Regions from separate parts of the Lactobacillus sp. N54.MGS-719 genome, predicted to be linked through region 2. Evidence: predicted binding sites of a transcription regulator. Region 2 holds the regulator's gene; the other holds the start of a gene.
The links. The regulator NrdR, encoded in region 2, represses ribonucleotide reductase genes. The targets are predictions, from matches to a motif close to ACACNATATATNGTGT.

Region 1 (8,754 bases), on a different contig from region 2:
GCCCCATTCGTGGTCATGGTATTCTTGCATTGCCTTGTCTTTAACGTCGCCCCATGGACAGCGGCTAATAATTTGATCGTTCATATTTTTCTCCTCAATCTATATTTTTACCCTACACTATTTATTACGCAAAAAATACCAATTTTTTTCTAAGAAATTTTATTTTTATGCATGAAATAGGGGCCTAAATAGCTTTTTTTGTTATAATTAGGGTTGAATTTTAAGGAGGATCATATGGAAAAATTAGATACCATGATGTTGGCTGACGATTTAGCCTTATCACAAGACAAGATTTTGAATGGTGAACAAGACTTTGATGCCGAAGCTGTTTACAAGGTGATCGACAACTTAGGCGTTTTAAATAATCCGATCAAGGATTATTTCGATATGACCGAAGAACAATACTACGAAGCAGAAAGCGATCATAAATTAACTTTGATTAAGATGGCAAACAAGTTAACTGATTTGCATGATCGTATTTTAACGAACCACGTTGACGGCTACGTTGATAAGGACGAAATCAATTTAACTTACAACCATGAAAATCCATATGAAGATGATTTATACGACCCAGCAACTGATTACCGGGTTATTGTGTACAGCTTGAAGGTTATTGGCGCAGTCCAAGCAATCGCTGCCAAGGATTTACAAGAAGTATTATCTAAAGACGCTGTATTATCAATAGGACTTGCTGCTTACGCTTTAGCACACAACGAATAAATTATTTGAGTCGGTTCGTGTTGGACCGGCTTTTTTTGTCTTTGAGGCGAAAAGAATGAATCTTTTTAAACAAACAAAAGGAATAGTTGATAGGATCATCGGAGCAAAAAAGCGTTCCGCAATCGAGAAAGAGGGGGGCTTGCTCGATCCGATGCAAAAATACACGACCATTGGCGAATACCATGTGGGACCAGAAGATGGTACGCCTGATGGCAAGAAGTTTGTCTTGACCGTTTATCAAGACAAAGATGGTGTTTTGCGTCAAGGCTTAAGCTCTGAGAATACAGCAGAACTCGCACCAGAATACGTGCGTAAATATAATGAAAAGCTGGGGCGTTTTCGTGCTTTCCGAAATAAAAAGACGGGCCGTCGCTATTTAGTAGAAGATTATCTTGATGATTTTACCAATGAAGTAAAAAAGCATATTCGTGAGGGTAGAAACTCAGTGAATATCGGCGTGATTACCGATACCCACTTTAAAGACAAGGATAGTATCGATTTTTACGGCTGGAATGGTTTGCAGCACGTACAAGAATTTTCTTACCTTGAAAAATCAGGTTTGCTTAACATGAAGGCCCACCTAGGTGATTGGATCGATGGATCTGATGCTGGTCTACTTGGCGAAAGCGAACTGATCAAGTTAAACAATTCGTTTAAGTCTGCTACGCTTCCTTACTTAAATATTAAGGGCAACCACGATGAAAATGATAAGTTTGACGAGCAACATGATTTGAAGGCTTCATTCCCAGAAAATGAGTTTGAAAATATCATGTGGCCTGACATGTACCGGCAAAAGAATATCCATTATATTTCACGCCAACATGGTGTAGCATACTTTGACTTCGATGATATCCGCGTCATTTCCGTTAATACGTCGGATTTGCCTTATGTTTTGAATAATAAGGGACAAAAGAAATACGATGCCAAGATTACTTTGGCCGTGCGTGAAGACCAAATTGAAGAGATCATCGAAATTCTGACTAGATCATCCAACAAGAAGATTATCTTCATGAGCCATGCCAACCCAATTAATCGCAAGGGCAGTAACGCCCTTAAATATAACGGTAGATCTTTGCATGAATTGCTCGTTGCCTTTAATCAAAGAGAAAAGGGCCGCATGCATGCTAGCGATGGTGAACCAGCAGAATTCCGTTTATCCAATGACTTCGACTTTACGCACGTAAAGAATGCGCGCATCATTGCCTACTTCTGCGGCCACCGTCACCGCGAAGATCAATATCGCATCAATGGTATCCAATATATTCTGTTTAATTGCTCAGCCTTAATGGGGCCAAAACATTCTTTAACAACCAAATTCAATAAGAACTTGAAGCGGCAGATCGACCACAGCAATGAAGCGGCCGGTTATATCGTTAACGTTGATTTGAAACGCCACCGCATTCAAGTCTTTGGCTATGGCGCTGCCGCAAGACGGCGAGTATATTTTATTTAGTTAAAGAAGAGTAAAGCTATTTGGCTATTACAAGTGTTTAGCTTATAATAAAAAGGTTAACGTAGAAAAATATGTATAGATAAAGTAGAGAGAATTTAGCTTAGGGGAAGTTTAAATATGTGCGGAATTGTCGCATTTTATGATCCAAAAATAAACGAAAAACAGGCCGTTATTGGCAAAATGATGGCTACGATCAAGCACCGTGGACCTAGTTCCGACGGTTACTACACTAACGATGAGGTTGCCCTTGGTTTCAGAAGATTGTCAATTATCGATCTTCGTGGGGGTACGCAACCTATTTATAATGAAGATAAAACTAGAGCAATTATCTTTAATGGTGAAATTTACAACTTTAAGCCATTAAGAGAACAATTAATTAAAGCAGGCCACACTTTCACTACCAAGGCCGATACTGAAGTATTGCTTCACGGTTATGAAGAATGGGGCATGGATGGTTTACTTAAGAAGGTACGTGGTATGTTTGCTTTCCTTATCTGGGATGACAACAACAAGACCCTTTATGGTGCACGTGACTTCTTTGGTATCAAGCCAATGTACTACAGCAACCAAGATGGCCACTTGCTTGTTGGTTCAGAACTTAAGAGTTTCTTGGAATATCCAAAGTTCAAGCGTGAATTGAACGTTGAAGCTGTTAAGCCATACCTCATGAACCAATACAACGACCTTGAAGAAACTTTCTTTAAGGGTGTTTACAGATTCCCAGCAGGTCACTGGTTCGAATACAAAGATGGCGAAATGAAGACCCACCAATACTGGGATGCTGAATACAAGGAAAACAGCTTAAGCTTTGAAGAAACTTTGAAGCGCATCAACGATGACTTGAAGGAAACTGTTGACTTGTACAGAAACGCCGACGTTAAGGTTGGTGCCTTCTTGTCAGAAGGTATCGACTCTTCATACTTGACCACTTTGCTTAACCCAGACGACGTTTTCTCAGTAAGTTTTGACGACTCAACTTACGATGAAGCTTCAAAGGCTAAGGCTTTAGCTGACATCAACCACTGGAAGTTCTTCAGTGACAAGGTTGACGCCGATGAAGCTATGCGTGATTTCCCAGAAATGCAATACCACATGGATGAACCTGATGCCAACCCATCAATCATCCCACTTTGGTACTTGTGTAAGTTGGCTCGTAAGCACGTTACTGTTGCGCTTTCTGGTGAAGGTGCCGACGAATTGTTTGCCGGTTATGTTAACTACGGGATGCACACCCATAATGATTTGATCAAGGTCTTCACTAGCGAACTTAAGAAGTTGCCTAAGAATAAGCAAGTTAAGTTGGCCCACAAGATTAAGAAGATGCCTAACTTCCCAGGTAAAGTTCACATGTACACCAATTTGGCTGAACCAAGTGAATTCTACGTTGGTCAATCAGTAATTTACGACATGGATTACCCAACTATCTTTACCTCAAAGGATGCCAACAGCATTTTGCAGCCAACTTACCGCAACAAGTTGACTGTTAACGGCATTTACCAAAAGGACTTCAAGAAGGTTAAGGGCATCGACAACGTTAAGCAAATGCAATACATCGATTTGCACCACTTCATGCTTAACGATATTGAACAAAAGGCCGACAAGATCTCAATGGCTCACTCACTTGAAGTTCGTGTGCCATATCTTGATAAGAAGATCGCAGAATTAGCTAACTCAATCCCAACTAAGTACTTGGTAAACCGTCATGATACCAAGTACGCACTTCGTAAGGCTTCAGAAAAGGTATTGCCTGACGAATGGGCTAAGCGTCCAAAGCTTGGTTTCCCAACACCAATCAAACAATGGCTTAAGGAACCACGCTTCTACAAGCAAGTACGCAGCTTGTTCGAAGAAGAATTCGTAAATGATATCTTCGATCAAAAGAAGATAATTAAGCTTCTTGATGACAACTACGAAGGCGATGGCTCACACAGAAGACAAATCTGGGCTATCTACACCTTCCTTGTTTGGTACAAGTTGTTCTTCGTAGATTACGAAAACACTGTTAAGAAGTACCAACATGTTCAACCTGAAGTTGCTAATTTGATTAAGCAAGGTAAGTTACTTTAATTTAGGGGATTATTGAAGATAATGAGTAAGAAATTTACACCAATTTTACTTGGTAGTGACATTAACGTTTATGGTATGGCTCGTTCATTCAACGAAGCATACGGCATCAAGGTTAAGGCAATGGCTGATGCCCAACTTGCCGCAACCCGTTATTCAAAGATTGTTGACGTAGAACTTCACCATGGTTTTAGCGCAGATCCAACTTTTATGGATGTTATGCGTAAAAAGATGGAAATCTACAAGGATCACAAGGAACCAGTAATTTTGATTGCTTGTGGTGATGGTTATGCGGAACTTCTTTCAAAGCACAAGGAAGAATTGAGCAAGGTATTTATCGTACCTTACATCGATTACGACTTGCTTGAAAAGTTAATTTCTAAGGAAGGCTTCTACGAAGTTGCCGAAGAATATGGTTTGCCGTATCCAAAGACTAAGATCATCACTATGGATGATTACAAGTCAGGCAAGTACACTGATGTGCCATTCCAATTCCCAGTAGAACTTAAGCCAGAAGACCCAGTTTCATGGCTTAACTGCCAATTCGAAGGTCGTAAGAAGACTTTCACCATCCACGATGAAAATGAATTCAAGGATATCGTAGGCAAGATCTACACCAATGGTTATACTGAAGACCTTATTTTGCAAGACTTCATCCCTGGTGATGACTCAAACATGAGAACCTTGAATGCTTACGTTGACAAGAACCACCAAGTTAAGATGATGTGCTTAGGTCACCCATTATTGGAAGACCCAACCCCACAATCAATCGGTAACTACATGACTATCTTGCCAGCATACGACGAAGAGTTATACGAACAAGTTCAAGCCTTCCTTGAAAAGTTGAACTACACTGGTATGGCTAACTTCGATATCAAGTACGATACTCGTGACGGCAAATACAAGTTCTTCGAAATCAACTTGCGTCAAGGTCGTTCAAGCTTCTACGTAACTTTGAACGGTTACAACTTGGCTAAGTGGTACATCGACGATTACGTTGAAGACAGCTTGAAGGATAAGGACACCGTATACGGCAATAAGTTGAAGTCTAAGCACGTTTTATGGATGGGTGTACCAGTTAAGATCTTTAAAGAATACGCCTTTGAAAACGAAGCTAAGGACACTGCAGAAGAATTAATTCACGAAGGTCGTTATGGTACTACTGTCTTTTACGACAAAGACCGCAACTTTAAGCGTTGGCTTTTGATGAAGTACATGTTCCACAACTACTACGCTCGTTACAAGAAGTACTACGAAGTAAACAAGGGTCAATACTTCAAGAAAAATAAGTAATTGAATATTTAAGAAAGCTTGGAAGTTATTTCCAAGCTTTTTTATTTTTGTTTCTATCCTTGGAATAAATAATTGATGATATAATGACAACGAATTTTTTCAAGGAGGAAAAAAGGATGAAAATTAAAAAGTTAGGTATTATTGCGGCAGCAGCTATTATGGGGATTTCTGTTGCGACTCCAGCTACTAGTGTATAAGCTAGCCCATATTCAGATGCCTTTTTGGGGTCCTTTTAACGGTTATTTAGCCGGAAGAGCAGTAAATATTAATGACTGAGACTATGGTAATTTAAGCGATGGCAATGTTGAAGTAAAGACAAAGACTGGCGTTACCTATGTTGGCGATGTAGTCATTCCAAACACTGCTGATTTATCTTATGCCTTTGCTAGTTCAGGTACCTTGCAGAAGCTTGATGTTGGTGCTTTGGATACAACTGGCGTCGATAGGATAGCTCAAACTTTTGCGATGGATCATAATTTGGTTGAAATCGATGGTTTGGAAAATTGGGATGTTTCTAAAGTAACTAATTTTACTTCTACTTTCTTAAGTGATTATAAGATTCAATGTTTGGTTAACTTAAGTAACTGGGAAATTCAAGATAATGCTCATACGGATAATATGTTTAGCCCAAGTCGGGTAGCAACACCATTAATGGTTATTGTAAAGAGTGGCGCTCAAAATATTAATAGAGGTACTGATGTTTTTGGTAAAGATAATGCCCAACACTACTTATACAAAGTAGAAATCAACGGCCAAGTTGTTGAAACACTTCCAGCTAAAGCATTTAACTCTGCTGAAGAAGCTGTAAACGAAATTCAAAAGCATTTGGGCGAAATTGCTACTAGCAGAAACTCCTGTGACTCCGGCTCAACCAACCACGGCTCCAGTCAAACCAGAAAACAAGCCTAACAAGACTAAGGACAACGGTAAGACCGTCAAGCCACACGCAGAAAATGCAACCAACAGACATGGTAGAAAGTACGCTCCAGCAGTTGCAGTAAAGAACACTACTAAGCCACAAGGTACTGTATTGAATAACACACAAACCAAACAACATCCTCAAGCAACAGCTAAACCACAAGGTGTAGTGTCAGCTAACAAGAAACAAAATCAAAAGCCTTTGCCACAAACAGGTGCTAAAAAGTTGGGAAAAATTTCTCCCAACTTTTTTTCGTGCTAAAAATCTCTTAACAGCAGTCTTTTGCTAAATACAAGGTGTAGACGCCTTTATATGTATAGAATACAAGATATTGTGTTTTATGGTAAGATTGATTCATAAATTTAGAGAGGTTGATCTTTATGTTAAAGCAAGAATTGGAGCAAAAGCTAGAAACACCAACAATGTTCGTTAAGCGTGACGGCTCTAAATATCCGTTCGAATTATTCAAATTGGAAATGGTTATTCACGCTCTCGGCTTAGATGATGTTAAGACAATTATTTTAAGCAAGATTATGGACAAGCTTGATGATGACACCGTAACGGCACAAGATGTTGCGGCCGCATTTAGACAAAGCTTGAATGAACTTGGCTATATTGAAGCTGCCAAAAAGTATGTTGCTTACCGCAAGCACGACGTTGCCGAATGGGAAAAACAAATTGATACTAAGGACCGTTTGGAACGCTTAGTTCATAAAGACCCAACCATCGTTAACGAAAACGCAAATAAAGATAGTGATGTCTTCAGCACCCAACGTGATTTGACCGCTGGTACAGTAGGTAAGACCGTTGGTTTGACCATGATGCCTGAACACATCGCTAAAGCCCACCTTCGCGGCGACATTCACTGGCACGACTTAGACTACACTCCACTTTCACCAATGTCTAACTGCTGCTTGATCGACTTCAAAGAAATGCTTACCAACGGCTTCAAGATTGGTAATGCCTACATGGAAAGTCCTAACTCAATCGGCGTTGCTACCAGCCAAGTTGCCCAAATCATCACTAACGTAGCTTCAAGTCAATACGGTGGTTGTTCGTTTGACCGTGCCGATGAAGTTTTAGCTCCTTTTGCTCAAAAGAACTACGAAAAGCACTTAAAGGATGCTAAAGAATTAATTGACGATGAAGAAAAAGCAGATGCTTTTGCTAAGAAGCGTACTAAGAAAGACATCTACGACGCTATGCAAAGCCTGGAATACGAGATCAACACTATGTTCTCAAGCCAAGGTCAAACACCATTTACTAGCTTGGGCTTCGGCCTTGGTACTTCTTGGATTGAAAAAGAAATCCAAAAAGACATTTTAAGAATCAGAATTGCTGGTTTGGGTAAAGAACACAGAACCGCGATCTTCCCTAAACTACTCTTCACCCTTAAGAAGGGTCTCAACTTGCACCCAGGCGATCCTAACTACGATGTTAAGAAGCTTGCCATCGAATGTTCAACCAAGAGAATGTACCCAGACGTTTTGAGCTACGACAAGATTAAAGAAATCACCGGCTCATTCAAGTGTCCAATGGGTTGTCGTTCATTCTTACAAGGTTGGAAGGACAAGAACGGCAAGGAAGTTAACTCAGGCAGAATGAACTTAGGTGTTGTCACTGTTAACTTGCCAAGAATCGCTATGGAAAGTCACGGCGATATGGACTTGTTCTGGAAGATCTTCGACGTTAGAATGCAAACTTGCCACGAAGCCTTACAATTCAAGGCTCACCGCGTAACCGAAGCTAAGCCAGTCAACGCACCAATCCTTTACCAATACGGTGCATTTGGCAAGCGTCTTTCAGAAGATGGCAACGTTAACGACCTCTTCAAGAACGGCCGTGCCACTATTTCCTTGGGCTACATCGGCCTTTACGAAGTAGGTACTGTCTTCTACGGTTCCGATTGGGAACACAACAAGGAAGCTCACGACTTCACTGTTGAGATCGTTAAGAAGATGCATGACTTATGTGCTAAGTGGGAAGAGGAAGATCCTAACCACTACCACTACAGCTTGTACTCAACTCCAAGTGAAAGTTTGACCGACCGCTTCTGCAGACTTGATACTGCTAAGTTCGGCAAGGTTAAGGACATCACTGACAAGGAATACTACACTAACTCATTCCACTACGATGTTAGAAAGCACCCAACTCCATTTGAAAAGTTGAGTTTCGAAATGGATTATCCAAAATACGCTGCTGGTGGTTTCATCCACTACTGCGAATACCCTAACTTGAAGCAAAACCCAGCAGCTCTTGAAGCCGTTTGGGACTGGGCTTACGACAAGGTAGGCTACCTTGGTAC
Region 2 (8,000 bases):
CCAATTAAACTGGTAAAATAGATAAGTAAGTATAGAGAACAATTTTTATAAAAGGGGAATAAAATGGCAGATAAAAAATTACTTCTAATCGATGGTAACTCTGTAGCTTTCAGAGCCTTTTACGCTCTTTATCGTCAACTAGAATCTTTCAAGAGTCCGGACGGCCTGCACACTAATGCCATTTACGCTTTTAAGAACATGCTCGATGTCCTTTTAAAAGACGTTGATCCAACCCACGTATTGGTAGCTTTTGATGCAGGAAAAGTCACTTTTAGAACAAAAATGTATGGGGAATATAAAGGTGGACGTGCCAAAACTCCAGAAGAGTTGCTCGAACAAATGCCTTATATTCAAGAAATGCTTCATGACTTAGGTATTAAAACTTATGAATTGAAGAATTATGAAGCAGATGACATCATTGGTACTTTTGCTGCGAAGGGTGAAAAGACCGGGTTCACAACCACGATCGTAACTGGTGACCGCGACTTGACCCAACTTGCGTCCGACAAGACGACTGTCGAAGTAACTAAATCTGGTGTTTCTCAACTTGAAGCTTATACACCAGAACATATGAAGGAAGTTAATGGGGTAACTCCAACCGAATTCATCGACATGAAGGCCTTAATGGGTGATAGTTCAGATAATTATCCAGGTGTTACAAAAGTTGGCCCTAAAACTGCATCACGTTTGATTCAAAAATACGGTTCCGTTGAAGGGATTTACGATCATATCGACGAAATGAAGAAGTCCAAGCTGAAAGAAAACTTGATCAACGATAAGGACAAAGCATTTTTAGCTAAAAAGTTAGCAACTATTGACCGTGATTCACCAGTAACTCTGGATATTGATGATATAAAACGTCAGCCAGTTGATTATGAAAAGCTGCGTCAATTCTATGAAAAGATGAACTTCCGTAAGTTCTTAGCTGACCTAAATGCTTCAGGTGCTGGTCAAGATAGTACTGAAGTTGAAAAAGTAGAATACATCGTTTTAAACGACGACAACGTTAAGGATGTTAAGGCTACTGAAGATGACACCATTGAGTTTTACTTAGAAATGCTCGGTGCTAACTATCACTTAGCTCCTTTTGTTGGCTTCAGCTTGAAGATTAACGACAAGATTTATGTTTCAAGAGACGTGGAATTGCTTGAAGAAGACAATATCAAGCACATCTTAGAAGATGAAAAGATCAAGAAGAACGTCTTTGACTTAAAGAGATCCATGGTTGGGGCTCATCGTTTAGGCATTCATACGCACGGCCTTGATTATGATATGCTTTTAGCCTCATATCTAGTTAATAATGAAAACAACTCTAATGATCTTGGTGAAATTGCCCATCTTTATGGGGATTATTCCGTTAAGACCGACCTTGAAGTCTACGGCAAAGGTAAGAGTGAACACATCCCTGATGACGATGATGAATTATTCAACCACTTAGCTTCCAAGGTCAACGCCATTGAATCGCTCAAGAAGACTCTGCTTGAAAAGCTCAAAGACCACGAACAAGATGCCTTGTTTGATACGATCGAAATCCCAACCGCGCGCGTTTTAGCCAGAATGGAAATGAACGGGATGAAGGTCGAAGCAAGTACTTTAATTCAACTGCAAAATGAATTTGCCGTTAAATTGAAGGAACTCGAAGACAAGATTTATGGCCAAGCCGGTGAAAAGTTCAACTTGAACTCACCAAAGCAATTAGGTCACATTTTGTTTGAAAAGCTTGGTTTGCCAGTCATCAAGAAGACCAAGACTGGTTATTCAACTTCAGTTGAAGTACTTGATCAATTGAAGACGCAAAGCCCAATCGTTAGCGAAATTTTGGACTATCGTCAAATTGCCAAGATTCAATCTACCTATGTAAAGGGTCTGCTTGACGTCATTCAACCAGATGGCCGCGTGCACACACGTTACTTGCAGACTTTGACTGCAACTGGTCGACTTTCTAGTGTGGATCCTAACTTGCAAAATATCCCTACCCGCACTGAAGAAGGAAAGCAAATCAGAAAGGCCTTCGTGCCAAGTGAACCAGACGGCTACATCTTCTCTTGCGACTATTCACAAGTTGAGCTTCGTGTCTTGGCCCACGTTTCTGGCGATCAAAACATGCAAGAGGCCTTCAAGACCGGATACGATATTCACTCACACACCGCGATGAAGATTTTCCACTTGGGATCACCAGATCAAGTAACGCCACTGATGCGTCGTCACGCTAAGGCTGTTAACTTCGGTATCGTTTATGGTATTTCCGATTACGGTTTGTCCAAGAACTTAGGCATTTCTAGAAAACGTGCCCAAGAATTTATCGACAACTACTTCGAACAATATCCTCAAATCAAGGATTACATGGATAAGGCTGTGCAAGAAGCGCGTGACAAAGGCTATGCCGAAACAATTATGCACCGTCGCAGATACTTGCCAGATATTCACGCTAAGAAGTACACCGTGCGTGCCTTCGCTGAAAGAACCGCCATCAACTCACCAATCCAAGGTTCAGCTGCCGATATCATCAAGATTGCCATGATTAACATGCAAAAGAAGCTTGATGAATTGCACCTCAAGACCAAGATGGTAGTTCAGGTGCACGACGAATTAATTTTTGACGTGCCAAAAGATGAACTTGAAACAATCAAGAAGATTGTGCCAGAAGTAATGCAATCAGCAGTTAAGCTTGATGTGCCACTAATTGCTGATTCTGGTTGGGGCCACAATTGGTACGATGCAAAGTAGGTGATTAGATGCCTGAAATGCCCGAAGTTGAAACTGTTCGGAGAACTTTAACTCCTTTAATTAAAGGAAAGACAATTGAAAAAGTAATTCTGTGGTATCCAAAAATCGTTGCGACGGACCATGACAAGTTTATCAATGAACTGCCAGGCAAAAAGATTATTCGTATCGACCGCTATGCCAAGTATTTATTGATTCGCTTGAATGATAATTTAACAATTGTGTCGCACTTACGCATGGAAGGAAAGTATCATTTAACTACGCCGGAAGCGCCTAAAGACAAGCATGATCACGTAGAATTTATTTTTACCGACGGCACTGCCTTGCGTTATAACGATGTGCGCAAATTTGGCCGTATGCAGCTAGTTTTGACCGGAACCGAGCGACAAACAACTGGCATCGGTAAACTGGGCGTTGAACCCAATACGCCGGAATTTAGTGAGCAGTATTTTTTGTCTAGCTTAAAGAGAAAAAAGAAGAACATCAAAAATGTCTTGCTCGATCAAACTGTTGTTGCAGGTTTAGGCAATATCTATGTGGATGAAACTTTGTGGCAAAGCAAGATCCATCCCTTGAGTTTGGCTAACAAAATTCCTGCCGATAAAGTAGAAGATCTGCGTAAAAATATTAATGAAACCATCAAAATTGCCATAGAAAAGCGCGGTACAACTGTTCATAGCTATTTGGATGCAAACGGAGAAGTCGGTGGCTACCAAAAGATGCTACAAGTCTACGGCCACGCTGGTGAAGCCTGCCCTAGATGTGGCACGACTTTTGAGAAAATTAAAGTTTCAGGCAGAGGCACTACTTTTTGCCCACATTGTCAGGTGATATACAAATGACATACGTTTTAGCTTTAACTGGCGGGATTGCGACAGGCAAAAGCACCGCGGATCAATTTTTTAAAAAGCAAAATATTCCTATTGTCGACTGTGACGAAATAGCGCATGATTTAATGAAGCCAAAAAATGCTTCTTGGCAAGCAATTAAGGATAATTTTGGCGAAGAATATTTGAATGATGACCAAACGATTAACCGTAAAAAGCTCGGTCAATTAGTTTTTAGTAATAAAAGTGCGCTAAATAGACTAAATCAGTTGACTCATCCTCTAATTTTCGATAAAACAATACAAAAGATAACATCATATCAAAATGAAGATATGGTTATCCTTGATGCACCAGTTTATTTTGAATCTGGCTTAGATAAGAAGCATATTGCCAATAGTGTGTTGGTAATTACTTTGCCAGAATCTATTCAAATAGAGCGATTAAAACAAAGAAATAATTTAACTGATAAAGAAGCCAGAATGCGGATTAATAGCCAAATGCCGTTGTCTAAAAAAACACAATTGGCTGATTTTGTAATTGAAAATACTGGTACAATAAAAGAACTAGAAAGTAAACTAGAACAATTATTAAATAAAATCAAAAAAGAGGGATAGCTATGGAATGTCCAAATTGTCATCAAAATGCCTCCCGCGTTATTGATTCACGTCCTAGTGATGAAAACCGGGCAATTAGAAGACGTCGAGAATGTGAAAACTGTGGTTTCCGTTTTACGACCTTTGAGCGTATTGAAACGGCGCCTTTATTAGTAATTAAAAACGACGGAACGCGTGAACCGTTCAGCCGTAAGAAGATTTTGCATGGTGTAATGGCCGCAGGGCAAAAGCGTCCGATTAGTAGCGAACAATTCGAACAATTAGTTGACCATGTCGAAAATAAAGTTAGAAAACAAGGTGTAAGCGAAATTTCATCTAAGAAGATCGGTCAATACGTCATGGATGAATTAGCCGACTTGGACGATGTAGCTTACATTAGATTTGCTTCCATTTATCGTGAATTTAAAGACATGTCTAGCTTTATGAAGACTATGGAAGACATGATGGCTAAAAAGGAAAAGGGTAATTAAAAATGTTTGAGACATCTGATCCCAAGCATCTATATTATGTAGCCAATCGAGTTACGCTTTTTCCTGAAGACGGGCAAATATTGATCAAATTGTATCAGCCATTAGTTGGTGCTGTTGCGGTGGCTTTATATCAGACTTTAATCAGTGATTATGATCCATACGGCATTATTTCTGATTCTAAGGGTATTTATTCGCTGCAAGAACAACTGGATTGTAGCTTAAAGACGATGTTTACCTCGCTTCATAAATTAGAGGCCGTGGGGTTAGTTCAAACATTTTTGTCCGATAATGTTTTTAATAACGTCATCGTGTTTAAATTGCTTAAAGTGCCTAGTGCTGATAAGTTTTTCGCTACGCCGCTTCTTGCAAGTTTGCTTAAGGAAAAAGTTGGCGAAGAAACCTTTCATGAATTAAGCCACAAGTTCGCTAAAGAAGCTAAGTTGCGGGAAAAGCCTATTAAGAATGCGCGCGATGTTTCGGCTAATTTCTTTGATATGTTCCGTTTGCCGGGGGATGAAGCAATCACTCCATCCAGCGATGTAATTGAGGCCGCCAAAGAAAACAAAGTTCATGAAGAAGAGGTGGCCCAAGTTAACGACAGGGATGCAATCGATTGGGACTTTATCAAAGAGCAATATGAGGTTTATCAAATTCCAGCTAGTGAAGTTGATAATAAGAAGAATCAAATTCGCTCTTTGATGCAGACGTATGGCTTGTCCGAAAAAGAATTCGTGGATGAGAGTTTGCCATGCCTTCATGGTTCGTATGAATTGAACATGCGCGACATTAGCAATACTTTAGCTGAGAACTACAAACGGATTAACACTAGAGAACACGTGCAAAAGCAGGTAAATGAAGGCCGTAAAAAGGCTTTGGCTGCAATTAAGGGCTTGGACGACAACGATAAGAAGTTGCTCAAGGAAGCCAATGAAAGCTCACCCGCTGAGTTTTTGTATAAGATAAAAACAGAAAAGGGCGGTATTGCCAGTGCAGGCGAGCGGCAGATTATCAATAATTTGCACACCCAGTATGGTTTGCCAGAAGATTTGATCAATATTCTGACCTATACTTGTTTGACTTACGATACTGTAGTGAACTCAAACTTGGCCTACAAGATTGCTAACGACTGGCTCCAACATGGCGTTGCAACCGCGGTTCAGGCTTTGCAGTACGTGAAGAAACGTCGCGATAGTTTTGGCAATGGCAATAATCGAAGATCCAGAAGAAACTATAACTATCAAAATAAGCGCGTAGAAAAGGGCACTGATTGGAGCAAGAAGAAGGTGGATACCAATTCCGGTATTTCTACTGCGCAATTGAAGGACTTGTTTAAAGATTTGAACAATAAATAAGAAAGCAGGTGAATAAATGGAACCAATAGGCAATGTGATCAAGCAAATTGTTAAACAGCGCAATTTAGGCGATGAAAAGACTTTGGAGAATCAAGCCTTGCATGATCCTGATGTGCAAGCTTTTCTTAAGCAAAATGCGGATAAAATCGATCAAAAGATGATTCGCAATAGCATGTCGAATCTGTACGAATTTTATTCACAAAAAACGCATCCCAACAAGGTGATGGCCGGTTATGCACCGCAGCTATTTTTAAACGGCAAGGTAATCGACATTCGCTATGCACCGACAAGAGCTAAGATTGCACAAGACCGTAAAAAGGCAGCGCAAAGACGGCTGCAGCTCATTGATTTGCCTGCTCGTTTGCATGACGTTAGTTTAAGTGAAATTGACGTTACAGACGATCGGAACAATGTTCTTGCTTTAATTTATGATTTCTTGAAGAAGTATAAAAAAGACCCGCACCAAAAAGGTTTATATCTTTCAGGCGATTTCGGCGTTGGTAAGACCTATATTTTGGCAGGTCTTGCTAATTATGTCGTTACCAACATGAATAAAAATGTCATTTTCTTGCACGTGCCAACATTTATTGCCGGCCTTGCTAGTCACTTTGACGATAATAGCCGAATTAGCTTGCAAGAAGAAATCCGTAGATTATCCGAATGCGATTTGCTTATTCTGGATGATATTGGGGCCGAAAGTCTCAGCCAATGGTCACGTGATGACGTCTTAGGCGTAATTTTGCAGGCAAGAATGGATAATGTTTTGCCAACCTTCTTCTCATCCAATTTGGACATGGAAGCATTGCAGTCACACTTTGAAGAAACGCGTAATGCGACCGACCCAGTTAAGGCGAGAAGACTGATGCAGCGTGTCCGCTTTTTGGCTAAAGAAATTGTGGTGCCAGGACCTGACCGCAGAAATTCTTTGCATTAATTTTTAAAAAGGTCTTGCATCCCTAGCTCGAATGCGTATAATTGAAACTAACTAAACGAGACATGATGAACTTTGCTTCAGAGAGAGGGACCTAGTTCTGGAAGTCCTTCATTAGAGGCTCACCCCAATCGTTTATTCCCAAAGTTAAAATTTTAGGTTGGATACCTTTATCAATCCGAATATAAGAGGTTAGACACACGCTAACCTGAATTTTGGGTGGAACCACGCAATTAACGTCCCAGTGCTATTGAGCACTGGGATTTTTTTTTGGAGGTAATTTTATGAGTTTTTCAGTTACTTTACCAGACGGCTCAAAGAAAGAATTTGACAAAGCCGTTTCAGTTAAAGATGTAGCTTCATCAATCGCAACTTCACTTGGAAAAGCTGCTGTTGGTGCTAAGGTAAATGGCCAAGTTAAGCCACTTGATTACGAAATCGATAGCGACGTTGAAATTGCTATCCTTACTGATAAAGACGAAGAAGGTTTGGATATCTTAAGAGCAACTGCAGCATTTGCACTTGAAGCTGTTGCTAAGAAGAAGTACCCAGAACTTCGTTTAGGTGAACACGTAGCTGACGAAGGTGGCTTCTACGTTGACACTGACAAGAAGGACCAAATCAAGGTTACTGAATTGCCAGAACTTGAAAAGGCTATGGAAAAGCTTGTTAAGAGTGGTCAAGCAATTGAACACGTTGAAATGGCCAAGTCAGAACTTGAAGATATCTACAAGGACGACCCATACAAGAGTGAACTTTTGAAGAAGGTTGAAGGCGACAAGGTTGACGCTTACAAGTTAGGCGACTTCGTAGACTTTGGTTTTGACGCATTACTTCCAAACACTGGTAAGATCAAGCACTTCAAGCTTTTGTCAGTAGCTGGTGCTTACTGGTTAGGTAAGTCATCAAACCCAATGCTTCAAAGAATCTTCGGTACTGCATTCTTCAAGGAAGCAGCATTGAAGGATGACTTAAAGCGTCGTGCAGAAATTAAGGAACGCGACCACCGTACTATCGGTCGTGACCTTGACCTCTTCTTCGTAGATCCTAAGGTTGGTGCAGGTCTTCCTTACTGGATGCCA

Region 1: nrdD (anaerobic ribonucleoside-triphosphate reductase) is a predicted target of NrdR. The motif match lies at 6,771-6,786, and genes of this name have one in related genera.

Annotation. Positions count from the first base shown of each region.
Region 1 covers NZ_LARO01000009.1:28,076-36,829, forward strand. The annotation lists gene WS44_RS02930 (DNA-3-methyladenine glycosylase I) at 1-84, opposite strand, end outside; gene WS44_RS02935 (hypothetical protein) at 235-720, shown strand; gene WS44_RS02940 (serine/threonine protein phosphatase) at 776-2,173, shown strand; gene asnB (asparagine synthase (glutamine-hydrolyzing)) at 2,291-4,240, shown strand; gene WS44_RS02950 (carboxylate--amine ligase) at 4,262-5,530, shown strand; gene WS44_RS02955 (BspA family leucine-rich repeat surface protein) at 5,882-6,439, shown strand; gene WS44_RS02960 (hypothetical protein) at 6,387-6,710, shown strand; gene nrdD (anaerobic ribonucleoside-triphosphate reductase) at 6,830-8,754, shown strand, end outside.
Region 2 covers NZ_LARO01000081.1:444-8,443, reverse strand. The annotation lists gene polA (DNA polymerase I) at 64-2,727, shown strand; gene mutM (bifunctional DNA-formamidopyrimidine glycosylase/DNA-(apurinic or apyrimidinic site) lyase) at 2,736-3,566, shown strand; gene coaE (dephospho-CoA kinase) at 3,563-4,165, shown strand; gene nrdR (transcriptional regulator NrdR) at 4,168-4,635, shown strand; gene WS44_RS08910 (DnaD domain protein) at 4,638-5,987, shown strand; gene dnaI (primosomal protein DnaI) at 6,004-6,921, shown strand; partial or broken gene thrS (threonine--tRNA ligase) at 7,203-8,000, shown strand, end outside.